One region of the Gordonibacter pamelaeae genome, then DNA from elsewhere that is predicted to be linked to it. Evidence: predicted binding sites of a transcription regulator. Region 1 holds the regulator's gene; each other region holds the start of a gene.
What was found. The regulator HrcA, encoded in region 1, represses chaperone genes, less so after heat shock. The targets are predictions, from matches to a motif close to TNTTAGCANNCNNNNNNNNNGNNTGCTAANA.
Positions count from the first base shown of each region.

Region 2: htpG (molecular chaperone HtpG) is a predicted target of HrcA. The motif match lies at 2,196-2,226, and genes of this name have one in related genera.
Region 3: C1877_RS11065 (co-chaperone GroES) is a predicted target of HrcA. The motif match lies at 2,221-2,251, and genes of this name have one in related genera.

Region 1 covers NZ_PPTS01000003.1:413,278-417,772, reverse strand. The annotation lists gene C1877_RS06885 (RsmE family RNA methyltransferase) at 1-324, opposite strand, end outside; gene dnaJ (molecular chaperone DnaJ) at 335-1,474, opposite strand; gene hrcA (heat-inducible transcriptional repressor HrcA) at 1,534-2,547, opposite strand; gene hemW (radical SAM family heme chaperone HemW) at 2,707-3,816, opposite strand; gene dusB (tRNA dihydrouridine synthase DusB) at 3,820-4,495, opposite strand, start outside.
Region 2 covers NZ_PPTS01000001.1:360,141-364,635, reverse strand. The annotation lists gene htpG (molecular chaperone HtpG) at 213-2,138, opposite strand; gene C1877_RS01530 (SGNH/GDSL hydrolase family protein) at 2,370-3,260, opposite strand; gene C1877_RS01525 (sodium-dependent transporter) at 3,383-4,495, opposite strand, start outside.
Region 3 covers NZ_PPTS01000006.1:263,369-267,863, forward strand. The annotation lists gene groL (chaperonin GroEL) at 170-1,810, opposite strand; gene C1877_RS11065 (co-chaperone GroES) at 1,853-2,140, opposite strand; gene C1877_RS11070 (helix-turn-helix transcriptional regulator) at 2,438-3,892, opposite strand; gene C1877_RS11075 (helix-turn-helix transcriptional regulator) at 3,965-4,495, opposite strand, start outside.

The DNA.
Region 1 (4,495 bases):
CGCCACGCCCAGCTCGGTGGCGTGGCGGATGACCGTCTCCATCTTGTCGCCCTTGGCCAGGCCCTGCACGAGCACGACCGACGGCCCCGCGTCCGCGCGCTCGAAGCGCTGCGCGATGCGCACGACCGGGAGCGCGTCGTCGAAGGCGACGATCTCGCACGCGAAGTAGTCGAGGGCGGCGTCCACCACCGCGATGCGCTCGCCCGGCGCCAGCCGGAGTACGCGCGCATGCTTCGCGTCGTCGGCCGCGAGGCGCAGCGGGAAGGGCCCGCCGACCTCGTCGGCGAGCACCTGCTCGTCAAGGTAGAAATGCTGCAGGGACATCGCTTGCCCGCTAGTTGAAGGCGTCGCGCAGCTTCTGCAGGGGCGTGCGCTCGTCGGAAACGTCCTCGCCCAGCTCCTCGGCCAGCTGCTCCAACAGCTCGCGCTGCCTCTTCGTGAGCTTCTTCGGCACCACCACGTTCACGTGCACGAACATGTCGCCGCGCGCGTCGCTGCGGAACTTCGGCATGCCGAAGCCCTTCACGCGCACCACCTGCTCGTTCTGGCAGCCCTCGGGGATGCGCACCTGCACCTTCTCGACCTCGAAGATGCCGTCGATCTCGATCTCCGCGCCGAGGGCGGCCTGCACGATGGACACGTTCGCACGCGCGTGCAGGTGGTCGCCGTCGCGCTCGAAGAACTCGTGCGGCTGGATGCGCACCGTGACGATGAGGTCGCCCGGCGCCGCGCCCTGCATGCCCGCCTCGCCGAAGCCGGACAGGCGCAGCTGCTGCGAGTCGCGGATGCCCACCGGCACCTCCACGGTCACGCGCTGGCGGTCGGGCACGCGGCCCTGCCCCTCGCACTCCGGGCACGGGTTCTCCACCGAGCGGCCCGTGCCGTTGCAGGTCTTGCACGTGGTGGCCGTCTGCATGTCGCCCAGAAACGTATGCTGCACCGAGACCACGCGGCCCTGGCCGCCGCAGTCCGGGCAGGTGATCTCGCGCCCGTCGGGGCCGAGGCCCGTGCCGTCGCAGTCGGGGCACGGCGCCAGGCGGTCGTAGACGATCTCCTTCTTGGCGCCCGCGGCCACCTCCTCCAGCGTGACGCGCAGGCCCACGCCCATGTCGCGGCCCTCGCGGCGCTGCTGCTGCCGCCCGCCCGCGGCGCCGCCGAAGAACGAGCTGAAGATGTCGCCCATGCCGAAGCCGCCGCCGAACAGGTCCTCGAAGTCCACGTAGCCGCCGCCCCCGTAGGGGCTGCCGCCGCCCGCGGCGCCCGGTATGGTGCCGAAGCGGTCGTACTGGGCGCGCTTGCCCGGGTCGCTCAGCACGTCGTACGCCTCGTTCAGCTCCTTGAACTGGTCCTCGGCGTCGGGCGCCTTGTTCACGTCGGGGTGAAGCTCGCGCGCGCGGCGTCGGAACGCCTTCTTGATCTCGTCCTCCGTGGCGTTCTTGGAAACGCCCAGAACCTCGTACAGATCCTTGGCCATTGCTCTTGCAGTACCTTCCTCGTTTGACGGCGCCCCCTCGTGCTGGCGCCGTGCAAGCCCTATACGTCCTGAAGCGCCGCGCTCGCGATGCGCACCGCCCGCAATACCTTAGAATAGTCCATGCGCGTGGGCCCGATGACGGCCACGACGCCGGCCGATTCCCCGCGCCCGTAGCGGCTGGCCACCACGGACACGCCCGCCAGCTCCGCCGCGTCGTTCTCGCGCCCGATGCGCACGCTGGGCGTGCCGTCGCCCTGGCGCACGGCATCGTCCAGGATATGCAGCATGACCGTGTCGTCCTCGAGCACCTGCATGACGGGCAGCAGCGCCTGCGACTGGCTGAACTCCGGCTTCGTCAGAAGCGAGCTCACGCCCAGCCGGTGGGCGCGCGACAGCTCGCTCTCCTGCAAACACGACAGCACCTCGTCGAGCGCCATGCGCACGAGCGGGTCGCGGAACGCCTCGGCCATGCCCTGGCCCAGGCCGTCCTCGATCTGCTGGAGCGACTTGCCCGTGAACACGTCGCCCAGAAACGCCTGCACGCGCGCCAGCTCGTCCGAGGACACCTCCTCGGCGAACTCCATCTGGCGGTTGAACACCTGGCCGTCCTCGGTGACGAGCACCACGAGCGCGCGGTACGCGTTGAGCGAGATGAGCGAGAGCTGCTTGATGTGCAGGTTCAGCACCGACGGCGCCAGCACGATGGAGAGGCAGTCGGTGAGGCGCGTGAGGGCCGACGACGTCTGCTCGAGCAGCGCATCGAGCTCGCTCGCGCTGCGGCGCAGCTCGTCCACGACGGGGCGGTAGCGCTCGTCCTCGCCCGTGAAGTCGGCGGCCAGCAGGTTGTCCACGAACGCGCGGTAGCCGTGGTCGGTGGGGATGCGCCCGGCCGAGGTGTGGGGCTGCGTGATGTAGCCGCCGTCCTCGAGCACCGAAAGCTCGTTGCGCACGGTGGCCGGGCTCACGCCCAGCTGGTAGCGCTCCGTCAGCGTGCGCGAACCCACCGGCAGGGCGCGCGCGACGTATTCCTCGATGAGCGCGGCCAGCACCCGCTGCCTGCGATCGGATAGCACGCCTCTCCACCTTCCTCTCTCTCGCCCGTCGGCTTTCCCCGAACCCGAACCATAGTAACGCATCATATTAGCAGCCGAAAGCCGAGAGTGCTAACAACAGCGGGAAATTATGGAGAAACTTGACGGTTACTGCATAGGAGGAGCGCGTGCGCCGGTTCCCTATGCCAAGTCGAACAGCCTCCCGTAGAGCTCGTTGCCGCAGAGCCAGCCGCGGTCGGTGGGGCGCCAGCGCCCGTCCGCGTGCGCCACGAGGCCCTCCCCTTCCAGTTCCGCGAGCACGGCGGGGGCGTCGGGCAGCAGGACGGCGGCGGCCTCCACCAGCTCGTCGGGCACGCCGCAGGTCATGCGCATGCCGAGCATGAGGTCCTCGGCGGCCATGCCGCGCGCGTCCATGTCGTCGGTCACCCGCCCGTCCTGCACGCGCATGCGGCGCTCAGCGTTCTGGGTCATCGTGGCCGCCGAGCGGCCGAGCCCCAGGTACGGCACGCCCGTCCAGTAGGCGATGTTGTGGCGGCATTCGAAGCCGGGGCGGGCGTAGCTCGCCACCTCGTAGCGCTCGTAGCCGGCCTCGGCCAGCACGCGCGCGGCGATTTCCATGTGCGCGGCCTCCACGTCGTCGTCGGGCTCCTCCATGTCCCCGGCGAGCACGGCGGCGTCGAAGGGCGTGTGCGCCTCGATGGTCAGCGGGTACACGCTCACGTGCGCCGCGCCGAGCGCCGCCGCCTCGCGCACGCTCGCCTCGAAGCTCTCGGCGCCCTGGCCGGGGATGCCGCACATGAGGTCCACGCTCACGTTCTCGAAGCGCGTATGCGCCGCCTCGATGGCGCGGCGCGCGTCATCGGCCGAATGGGCGCGCCCGAGCACGGCCAGCACCTCGTCGTCGAAGCTCTGCACGCCGATGGACAGGCGGTTCACGCCGAGCGCCCACACGTCGCGCACCATGCGCTCCGTCAGGCTCTCGGGGTTCGCCTCCATCGTGCACTCCACCTCGGGCGTGAGGTGCATCGACAGCGACAGCGTGTACAGCAGCATGGACAGACGCGCCAGGCCGATATGGCTCGGCGTCCCGCCGCCCAAGTAAACCGTCTCGAGCGCGCCGAGCTCGCCCTCCTTCGCCTTGCGGCGGATCTGGAGGCAGAGGTCCTCCACGTACGCGTCGATCTCCGGCGCATCGGCCGGCACCGCCGACGTCGCGAAGTCGCAGTACCCGCACCGCCTCACGCAGAACGGCAGGTGCAGGTACAGGGCGCGGTAAGGGTCGTGCGGCATGGTCTAGCCTTCCTGTTCATGCCCGCCCAAAAAGGCGAGCAGCTCGTCGAACACGCGGTCGAAGTCCTCCACGGACACGCAGGCGTTGATCTTCGCGCGCGCCGCGGCGGCGCCCGGCAGGCCCGCCAGGTACCACATGGCGTGCTTGCGCATGCGCACGATGTTCTTCCCCTCGCGCCGCGCGAGCAGGCGCGCGTGGCGGCGCGCCATGGCGATGCGCTCGCGGGCATCGGGGGCCGGCGGCTCGGGCACGCCCGCGAGCGCGGCCTTGGCCTGGGCGAACACCCAGGGGTTGCCCTCCGCGCCGCGGGCGATCATCACGGCGTCGCAACCGGTGCGCGCCGTGAGCGCCACGGCGTCGGCGCCCGAGCGCACGTCGCCGTTGCCGATGACGGGCACGTCCACGGCCTCCTTCACGCGCGCGACGACGTCCCAGTCGGCGCTGCCGCGGTAGAGCTGCTCGGCGAAGCGGCCGTGCACCGCGACGGCGCACGCGCCCGCATCCTCCATGCGCCGCGCGAAGTCCGGCGCCGTCTCCGCGCCCATCGCCCAGCCGCGGCGGAACTTCACGGTCACGGGATGCGCGACCGCCGCGCGGATCGCCCGCACGATGGAGGCCGCGAGCTCCGGCTCCCTCATGAGCGCCGAGCCGTCGCCCTTCGACACGATCTTGCGCGCG
Region 2 (4,495 bases), on a different contig from region 1:
AAGCGATCCGCCCATGCGCCCGGAGGGCGCATAACGGCCGCGCAGGTTGGCGTAGTAAGTCAGCGAGGAGCCCCCTGGTGCCCGAGATTGGCGGGATCGTGGAGGTGAAGCGTACTGCGGTACGCGAACCTCCGGGATCGCGGCAAGATCGGGTGCCAGGGGGCTTCGCAGCGTCGAGTCGTTCCGGCGGCCGGCAGGCCGCCGGAACCCGACTACATCAGCTTCGCGACGTTCTGGGCGAAGGCGACCGGATCGTCGATGGGCATGCCCTCCACCAGCAGCGCCTGGTTGTACAGCAGGTCGGCGTACAGGCGGATCTTGTCGTTGTCGCCGGCCTCGTGGGCGGCCTTCAGCGTGTCGAACACCGGGTGCTTGGCGTTCAGCTCCAGCACGCGCTGCGACTTCACGCCGTCGGGGCCCTCGGGGCCCTTCGACAGCACGCGCTCCATCTCAAGCGACACGGGGCCCTCGGTGGTCACGCACGCAGGCGCGTCGGTGAGGCGCGCGGACACGGCCACCTTCGTCACCTCGTTGCCGAGCGCGTCCTTCAGCGCCTTGAACAGGTCCTCGTTCTCCTTCGTGGCCTCTTCGGCCTCCTTCTTCTCGTCCTCGGTGGCGAAGTCGAGGTCGCCGGACGCCACGTTCTTGAGCTCCTTCGCGCCCTCGCCGTCCTCGTTCGCACCGTAGTCGCGCATGGCGGTGAAGCAGAACTCGTCCACGTCCTGCGTGCACAGCAGCACGTCGTAGCCCTTGCCGAGCACCGTCTTCACGATGGGCATCTTGTTCAGGCGCTCCACCGAATCGCCGGCGGCGTAGTAGATGGCCGGCTGGTCCTCGGGCATGGCCTCGAAGTACTCGGCCAGCGTGATCAGCTTGTCCTGTTTCGCGGAGTAGTACAGCAACAGGTCGGCCAGCGTGTCCTTCTGCGAGCCGTAGCTGGCGTAGATGCCGTACTTCAGGCCGCGGCCGAAGTTCTCGAAGAACGCCTCGTAGCCCTCGCGGTCGTTGTCGCGCATGTCCTCGAGGTCGGACGTGATCTTCTTCTCGATCTTCTTGGCGATGGCGCGCAGCTGGCTGTTGTGCTGCAGCGTCTCGCGGCTGATGTTCAGCTGCAGGTCCTGGCTGTCCACCACGCCGTGCACGAAGTTGTAGTAGTCGGGCAACAGCTCCTCGCACTTCTCCATGATAAGCACGTTGGAGCTGTAGAGCGCGAGGCCCTTCTGGTAGTCGCGGCTGTACAGGTCGAACGGCGCGCGGCTCGGCACGAACAGCAGCGCATCGTAGGACAGCGCGCCCTCGGCGTGCACGGAGATGGTGCGGGCCGGGTCGGCGAAATCGTGGAAGTCGGTCTTGTAGAACTCGTTGTACTCCTCCTGGTCGACCTCGGACTTGCGGCGCTTCCAGATGGGGATCATGGAGTTCACCGTGTCGAGCTCCTGGTAGTTCTCGAACTGCGGCACGTAGTCGTCGCCGGCATCCTCGGGCTTCGGCAGCTCGCGCGACTTCGTCACCTCCATGCGGATGGGGTAGCGCACGTAGTTGCTGTAGCGCTTGACCAGGTCTTTAAGGCCGTACTCGGACAGGTAGCCGTCGTAGGAGTCCTCGTCGGTGTTGTCCTTGAGCGTGATGATGACGTCGGTGCCGTGCTCGGCGCGCTCGGCCGGCTCGATGGTGTAGCCCTCCACGCCGTCGCTCTCCCAGGCCCAAGCCTCGTCGCTGCCGTAGGCCTTCGACACCACGCGCACGCTCTTGCCCACCATGAACGAGGAGTAGAAGCCCACGCCGAATTGGCCGATGATGTCCACGTCGTCGCCCTGCACCTCGTCGTTCTCCATCTTGAACGCCATGGAGTCCGAGTGCGCGATGGTGCCCAGGTTGCGGTCGAGCTCGTCCTTCGTCATGCCGATACCGCTGTCGCTCACGGTGACGGTGCGGGCGTCCTTGTCGAAGCTCACCTGGATGGCGAGCTCGTCCTTGGAGAGTTCGATGGACTTGTCGGTGAGGCTCTTGAAGTAGAGCTTGTCCACCGCGTCCGACGCGTTCGAGATGAGCTCGCGCAGGAAGATCTCGCGGTTCGTGTAGATGGAGTTGATCATGAGGTCGAGCAGCTTCTTGCTCTCTGTTTTGAACTTGCGCATGGCGGCGTCGCTTCCTTTCGGGTACGTTCCTTCGTCAAGCGGTCGGACTGCCCCGTGTGCTAGCAGTCCAAGCCTTCGAGTGCTAAAACGAGATTTTAGTACGACGCGGGGCGATGTCAAGGAGGACACGCGGCAATTCCAAACAACGCCTAAGCGCAGGCGGGGGCTGCCGCCAGCAGCGTGCCGCCTGCCCCGCTGCGCGCCCCGTAGGGCAAGCGCCGGGCGACCAGCCTACGGGCGGTTGCACACCAGCAGCCACTTCCCGCCGGTGGAGGCGGCATGGGGGCAGCCGATGCAGGATGGCTCGGCGCAGCGCTCGGCCGAGGGCGGGGCGTCGAGAAGCGCGGGATCGTCGGCGGGCAGCGGCTCGCCGCACTCGGCCGCCATCGCGTGCAGCACGAGGGCGGCGAACTGGCGCATGCCGCGTGCCGTGGGGTGCGTGCCCTCAAGGCCCTCGTAGTCGCGGCCGAGCGCCCGCACGTCGGCCACGCGACAGCCGTGCGCGCGGGCCGCGGCGCGGATGGCTTCGTTGTAGGCGTCGAAGGCCGCGCCGCGCAGGCGGTAGGCGAACGTGGAGCCGTCGCGGCCGACCACGCGACCGGGGCAGAGCGTGCAGCACCACACCTCGGCGTGCGGGTAGGCCGCGCGCAGGCGCGCGAGCATCGACCCGTACGCAGCCCCGAACCGCTCGGCCGCGTCGGAGGCAGCCAGGCCGGGCTCGCGCTGCTCGCCGAGCGCGTCAACGTCCAGGCAGGTCGGCAGGGCGTTGCCCCGCCCGGCTGCCTGCGCGTCGGCGCCGCCCCAGCCGTAGTCGTTGATACCCATGAACACGAGGACCACGTCGGGAGCCTGCCCGTCGCGCGCAAGGGCCGCGACGCGCTCCGCGCTGTCGCCGGCCGGGAAGCCCGCGCCCTCCACCATGCTGCCCGAGAACGACCCGTTCGCCAGAAGCTCGCCGTCCAGCGCGTCGACCACCTGCGCCCACCACGTGTCGCGCGCCTCGCGCACGCCCGTGACCTCCCGACGCTCCTCCTCGTAGAACACGCGGAAACCCGCCGGGTTGCAGCCTTCGAACGTGCTGATGGAATCGCCCAGAATGGAGAACAGCCGCTTCGCCGCCATCGCCTTGCCCTTCGTCGCCCTATCGCCGAGATACCCGGCTGCCGCGCTGCCCGGCCACAACCGGGGCGTGCCCGCAACCGAACCCGCGCCCAATGCCGAAGCCGCGCGCAGCCCTCGCTATTCTACGCCATCCCCAGCCACACGGCGAACTTCGGCACGTAGCCCATCACGAAGATCACCAGGATCAGCGCAGGGATGCCGAACTTCAGCCAGAGCTTCGACCAGCGCGGGAAGCGGATGCCCTTGCCGGTGTCGGCCTCGGCCAGGAAGTTGTCCCAGCCCCAGCCGCCACGCGACACGCAGAACAGCACGTAGAACAGGCTGCCCAGCGGCAGCAGGTTGTTCGACACGATGAAGTCCTCGATGGACTGGATGTCGCCGATGGCCGGGATCTGCACGCCCGCCAGCACGTTGAACCCGAGCGCGCACGGCAGGCTGAGCACGCACACGATAACGGCCGTGCGCGCCACCGCCGTGTGGCGCGACCAGCCCCACTTGTCCATGGACCAGCTGATGAGGTTCTCGAACACCGCGATGATGGTGGACAGCGCCGCGAAGCTCATGAACACGAAGAACAGCGCGCCCCACAGCTGCCCCATCGGCATCTGGCCGAACACGCTCGGCAGCGTGACGAACACGAGGCCGGGGCCGCTGCCCGGCTCCACCGCGAACGCGAAGCACGCCGGGAAGATGATGAGGCCGGCCATGAGCGCCACAGCCGTGTCCAGCCCGCAGATGCGCAGCGCCTCGCCGGTGAGCGAGCGTTCCTTGCCGATGTAGCTGCCGAATATCTCCATGGCCGAGATGCCGAGCGACAGCGTGAAGAACGCCTGGCCCATGGCCGCGAACACGGCGTCGCCGAACGTGGCCCACTGCTCAGCCGGCGTCGCGCCTGCGAACAGGCGCCCGAAGTCGGGGACGAGGTAGAACTCGAGGCCCGCGAGGCCGCCCGGCAGCGTGACGGCGCGCGCCACGAGCACCACCATGATGCCCAGGAGGCACACCATCATCACCTTCGTGACGCGCTCGACGCCCTTCTGCAGCCCCAGGCTGCATACGAGGAAGCCCAGCACGATGACCACGAGCATCCAGCCCACGAGCTCGGTGGGGTTAGCCAGCATCGCGTTGAACACCTCGCCGACGCCCGCGCTGTCCAGGCCGTTGAACGCGCCGGTGGCCATCTTCACCACGAAAGACAGCATCCAGCCGCCCACCGTGGTGTAGAACATCATGAG
Region 3 (4,495 bases), on a different contig from region 1:
CTCATCCTGCCGATTTCTGCCAGCAAGAGGCGAGGGTCGAGCGGAACGAAGGGAGGCGGCCCATCGGCCGCCTCGCTTTCCGAGTTAGGGATACGCCGGCCGGGCGCGTTTGCGCCCGGCCGGCGTCAGGTGGTTCCGGCGGCCGGGTGGCGGCCGGAACCGGGGGGTCTTACATCATGCCGCCCATACCGCCGCCGGCACCGGCCATGGCAGCCAGGGCCGCCGGATCCGGGTCCTTCGGGATGTCGTTGATGGTGGCCTCGGTGATGAGGATGAGGGCCGCCACGGAAGCAGCGGACTGCAGCGCGGTGCGCGTGACCTTGACGGGATCGTTCACGCCCATCTCGATCATGTTGCCGTACTCGCCGTTGGCGCAGTTCAGGCCTTCGCCCTTGCCCATGCCCTTCACGCGCTCCACCACGACGCTGCCCTCGAAGCCCGCGTTCTGGGCGATGGCGCGCATCGGAGCCTCCAGCGCCTTGCGGATGATGGCCACGCCGACTTCCTCGTCCTTGTCGACCGACGAGATGTTGTCGAGCGCGGGCAGCGCGTCCACGAGCGCCACGCCGCCGCCGGCGACGATGCCCTCTTCCACGGCCGCGCGGGTCGCCTGCAGGGCGTCCTCGATGCGGGACTTCTTCTCCTTGAGCTCGGACTCGGTCGCGGCGCCCACCTTGAGCACGGCCACGCCACCGGACAGCTTCGCCAGGCGCTCCTGCAGCTTCTCGCGGTCGAAGTCGGAGTCGACGCGCTCGAGCTCGGCGCGGATCTGATGGATGCGGTCCTCGATGTTCTTCTTGTCGCCGGCGCCGTCCACGATGAGGGCGGTGTCCTTCGTGACCTTGACCGTCTTGGCATGGCCCATCATGTCGATGGTGGCGTCGGCCATGGTCATGCCGAAGTCCTTGTCGATGACCTGCGCGCCCGTGACGGCCGCGATGTCCTCGAGGATGCGCTTGCGGCGGTCGCCGAAACCGGGGGCCTTGATGGCGACGCAGTTGAACGTGCCGCGCAGCTTGTTCAGCAGGATGGTGGCCAGGGCCTCGCCCTCCACGTCCTCGGCGACGATGAACAGCGGACGGCCGGAGCGCATGACCTCCTCCAGCAGCGGGACCATGTCCTGGATGCTGGTGATCTTCTGGTCGGTGAGCAGGATGTAGGGGTCGGAGAGGACGGCTTCCATCTTCTCCATGTCGGTAGCCATGTACGGCGAGATGTAGCCACGGTCGTACTGCATGCCCTCGACGATGTCGAGCTCCAGGTCGAACGAGGCGGCGTTCTCCTCCACGGAGATGGCGCCGTCGTTGCCCACGGCGTCCATGGCCTCGGCAATCTTCTCGCCGATCTCGGCGTCGCCGGCGGAGATGGTGCCGACGTTCGCGATCTGCTCCTTGGTGGACACGGGCGTCGCGTCGGCCTTGATGGCGTCGACGATGGCGTCGGTGGCCTTCTGGATGCCGCGGCGGATGCCCAGCGCGTCGGCGCCGGCCGTGACGTTGCGCAGGCCCTCGGACACGATGACGTCGGCCAGCAGCGTGGCGGTGGTGGTGCCGTCGCCGGCCACGTCGTTCGTCTTCACGGCAACTTCGCGGACCAGCTGGGCGCCCATGTTCTCGATCGGGTCCTCCAGCTCCACTTCCTTGGCCACGGTCACGCCGTCGTTCGTGATGGTGGGGGCGCCGTAGGACTTCTCGAGCGCCACGTAGCGACCCTTGGGGCCGAGCGTCACCTTGACGGCGTTGGACAGCTTGTTGACGCCGGCCGCGAGCGCGCTGCGCGCGTCGGCCTCGAACTTGATCTCTTTAGCCATAGTGTGCCTATCCTTTCAGCGTTAGCTTGGGGCTGCTTCGGTTTACGCGAACACCGCGTACAGGTCGTCGGCGCGCAGGATCATGACGTCCTCGCCGTCGACGGTGATCTCGGTTCCGCCGTACTTGCCGTACAGGACTTTGTCGCCCTCTTTGACCGGCACGGGGATGAGCTTGCCGTCCTTGTCGAGCTTGCCCTCGCCCACGGCCAGAACGGTGCCCGTCTGGGGCTTCTCCTTCGCTTCGGTAGCGAGATACAGACCGGATGCCGTCGTCTCCTCAGCCTCGTCCTGCTTGATGATGACGCGATCACCCAATGGTTTCAAGTTCATAACGTAGCCTTCCTTTCGTCCGTCTCTTGTCCGAAACTGGTTGTAGCACGTTTGCTATTTAACCACTCCGTTGCGGTGACTGCTAGCACTCATAGGTAACGAGTGCTAAACATTGCGTTATCATAGCAGCCTCGTTAGCGAATGCAAGCGAAATTGAGGAAATCTCAGTGCCCTCGACTGAGGTTTTGCACAATCGCCACAATTCGTTCGATGGACTTCGAATAATTTTTGTGCTTTTGCACAAAACTGCCCGCGGGGGGCCGGCGAAATGGTTGGGCGAGGTTGGGCGAGCGGGCCCTACCCCCGCGCCCCCGGCCTCACGAGGCCGCCCTCGTAGGCGCGCACCACCAGCTGCGCGCGGTCGTGGGCGCCCAGCTTCGCCATGACGCGGGCGAGATGCGTCTTCACCGTGGCAGGAGAGATGAACAGCTCGGCGCCTATCTCGTCGTTCGTCATGCCGCGGGCCACCAGCACCAGTATCTCGCGCTCGCGCTCGGTGAGCGCAGAGAACGCGCCGGCGCCCCCTCCCCCGGCCGCTCCGGCGCCCACCGCAGGGCGCGTGCGCACGAACGTCTCCACCAGCCGCCGCATCACCGAGGGCTGGATGAGCGCATCGCCGGCTGCCACCACGCGCACGGCGGCAGCGATGCCGTGGCCATGCCCGTCCGTCTCGGCCGCCGCGCCCCGGCCGTCGTCCTCCACCGTCAGGCACGCTCCCGACGGCCCCGTGAACAGGCGCATCGTTGCCGAGCGCGCGCCGGCATGCCGCACGATGTTCGTGGCGGCCTCGCGCGCGATGCCGTAGAGCGCCACATCCACGAACGCCGGCACGGCGGCGCGGTCGTACCCGCCCGCATCCAGCGCCACGTCCACGCCGGCACGGCGCAGGTAGGCCGCAAGGTCGTCCAAACGCTCGGTGCCGGCCGTGGGCTCCGTCTCGGCCGCGGGGTCGCCGGCGCGCAGCACGCCTATCATGCCGCGGATCTCCTCGAGGGCGTCCTTCGCCGTCGTGCGCGCGGTGGCTATGGCCTTCTTCGCCGCTGCAGGGTCGCGGTCGACCAGGCGCTCGGCCGCAGCCGCCTGGATGCTCACCGCGGAGAGCGAGTGCGCCGTGATGTCGTGCACCTCGCGGGCGATGCGCACGCGCTCCTCCTCCACGCGTCGGGCCGCCTCCTCCTCGCGCGAGCGCTCCGCCTCGAGCGCGCGCCGCTCCGTCTCCGCCACGTAGGCGCGGTGCGTGCGGTACGCATAGCCCGCGAGCGCCGCGGCCGCCAGCAGCGCGACGTTCTGGAAGCGCGTGAAGAAGGCGAGGCTCGCCGTGCGCGAGGGGGCGTCGGCGAACAGCACGCCCGCCACGGCCAGGGCGACGGCGACGGCTGCCTCCGTGCGCCCGCGCTCGCAAGCGATGGTGTACAGCGCCACCACGGGGCCCACCACCGTGAGCGAGAAGCCCCGGAACGCGCCCTGCAGCCCCAGGAACGTGATGAGCACGAACAGGAACACGGGCCACGGGAACCGCCGCCGCGCCGCGAGCGGCAGCGTGGTCAGCGCCAGCGCCACGAACACCGACGTGTCGGGCACGACGTTCACGATGCCCAGATACTGGCGCAGCTCAAGGTCGGGGATCACGATGGACGAGGCCGTGAGCATGAGCTGCCCGCAGCCGAACAGGAACGCCGCCAGCATCACGGCGACGTCGACCGCCCAGTCCTTGGGCGCCATCGGGCGGTTGTTCACAAGGAAGTTCTCCATGCCTGCCATGGTACGCGACCCGGCCGCCCCGCGCCATACACCAGCCGAGGTAATTGGAGTATCCGAACGCGCCTACCGGCAGCCGGGAGCCTCGCCGCCGCCGTCCGCGCCGCGCTCTTCCTCCACGAGGTCGATGAGCTGCTGGCGGGTGTGGACCTCGAGCTTGGCATAGATGTTGCGCACATGGCTGCGCACGGTGTTCTCGCTCACGAACAGCACGCCGGCAATGTGGGCTTTCGTGCGGCCGCGCGCCAGATAGCGCATGATCTCGGCCTCGCGCTCGGTGAGGCCGCCCGCTGCGGCCACGGCCGCGCACCGAGCATCGAACGCGTCGTCGCCCTCCGCCACGGCGCCTGCCGGCAAAGGCGCCGCCTCCGCCGCACCCGCCGGGGCCGCCGCAGCAGCCGAGGACCCCGCATCCGCGTCGCCCCGGCGTCGGTGGCGCCGGTCGCGCGACACGAGCACGGCCGCCAGCGACAGCGCGTAGATCACGGCCATGATAACCACCAGATAGCGCATGATGTGCTCGCTCTCGCCGAACAGGCCGCCCGGCAGCGAGCCGATGGCGTGCCCGCCCAAGAGCGCCGCGGCCAAGCAGACGCG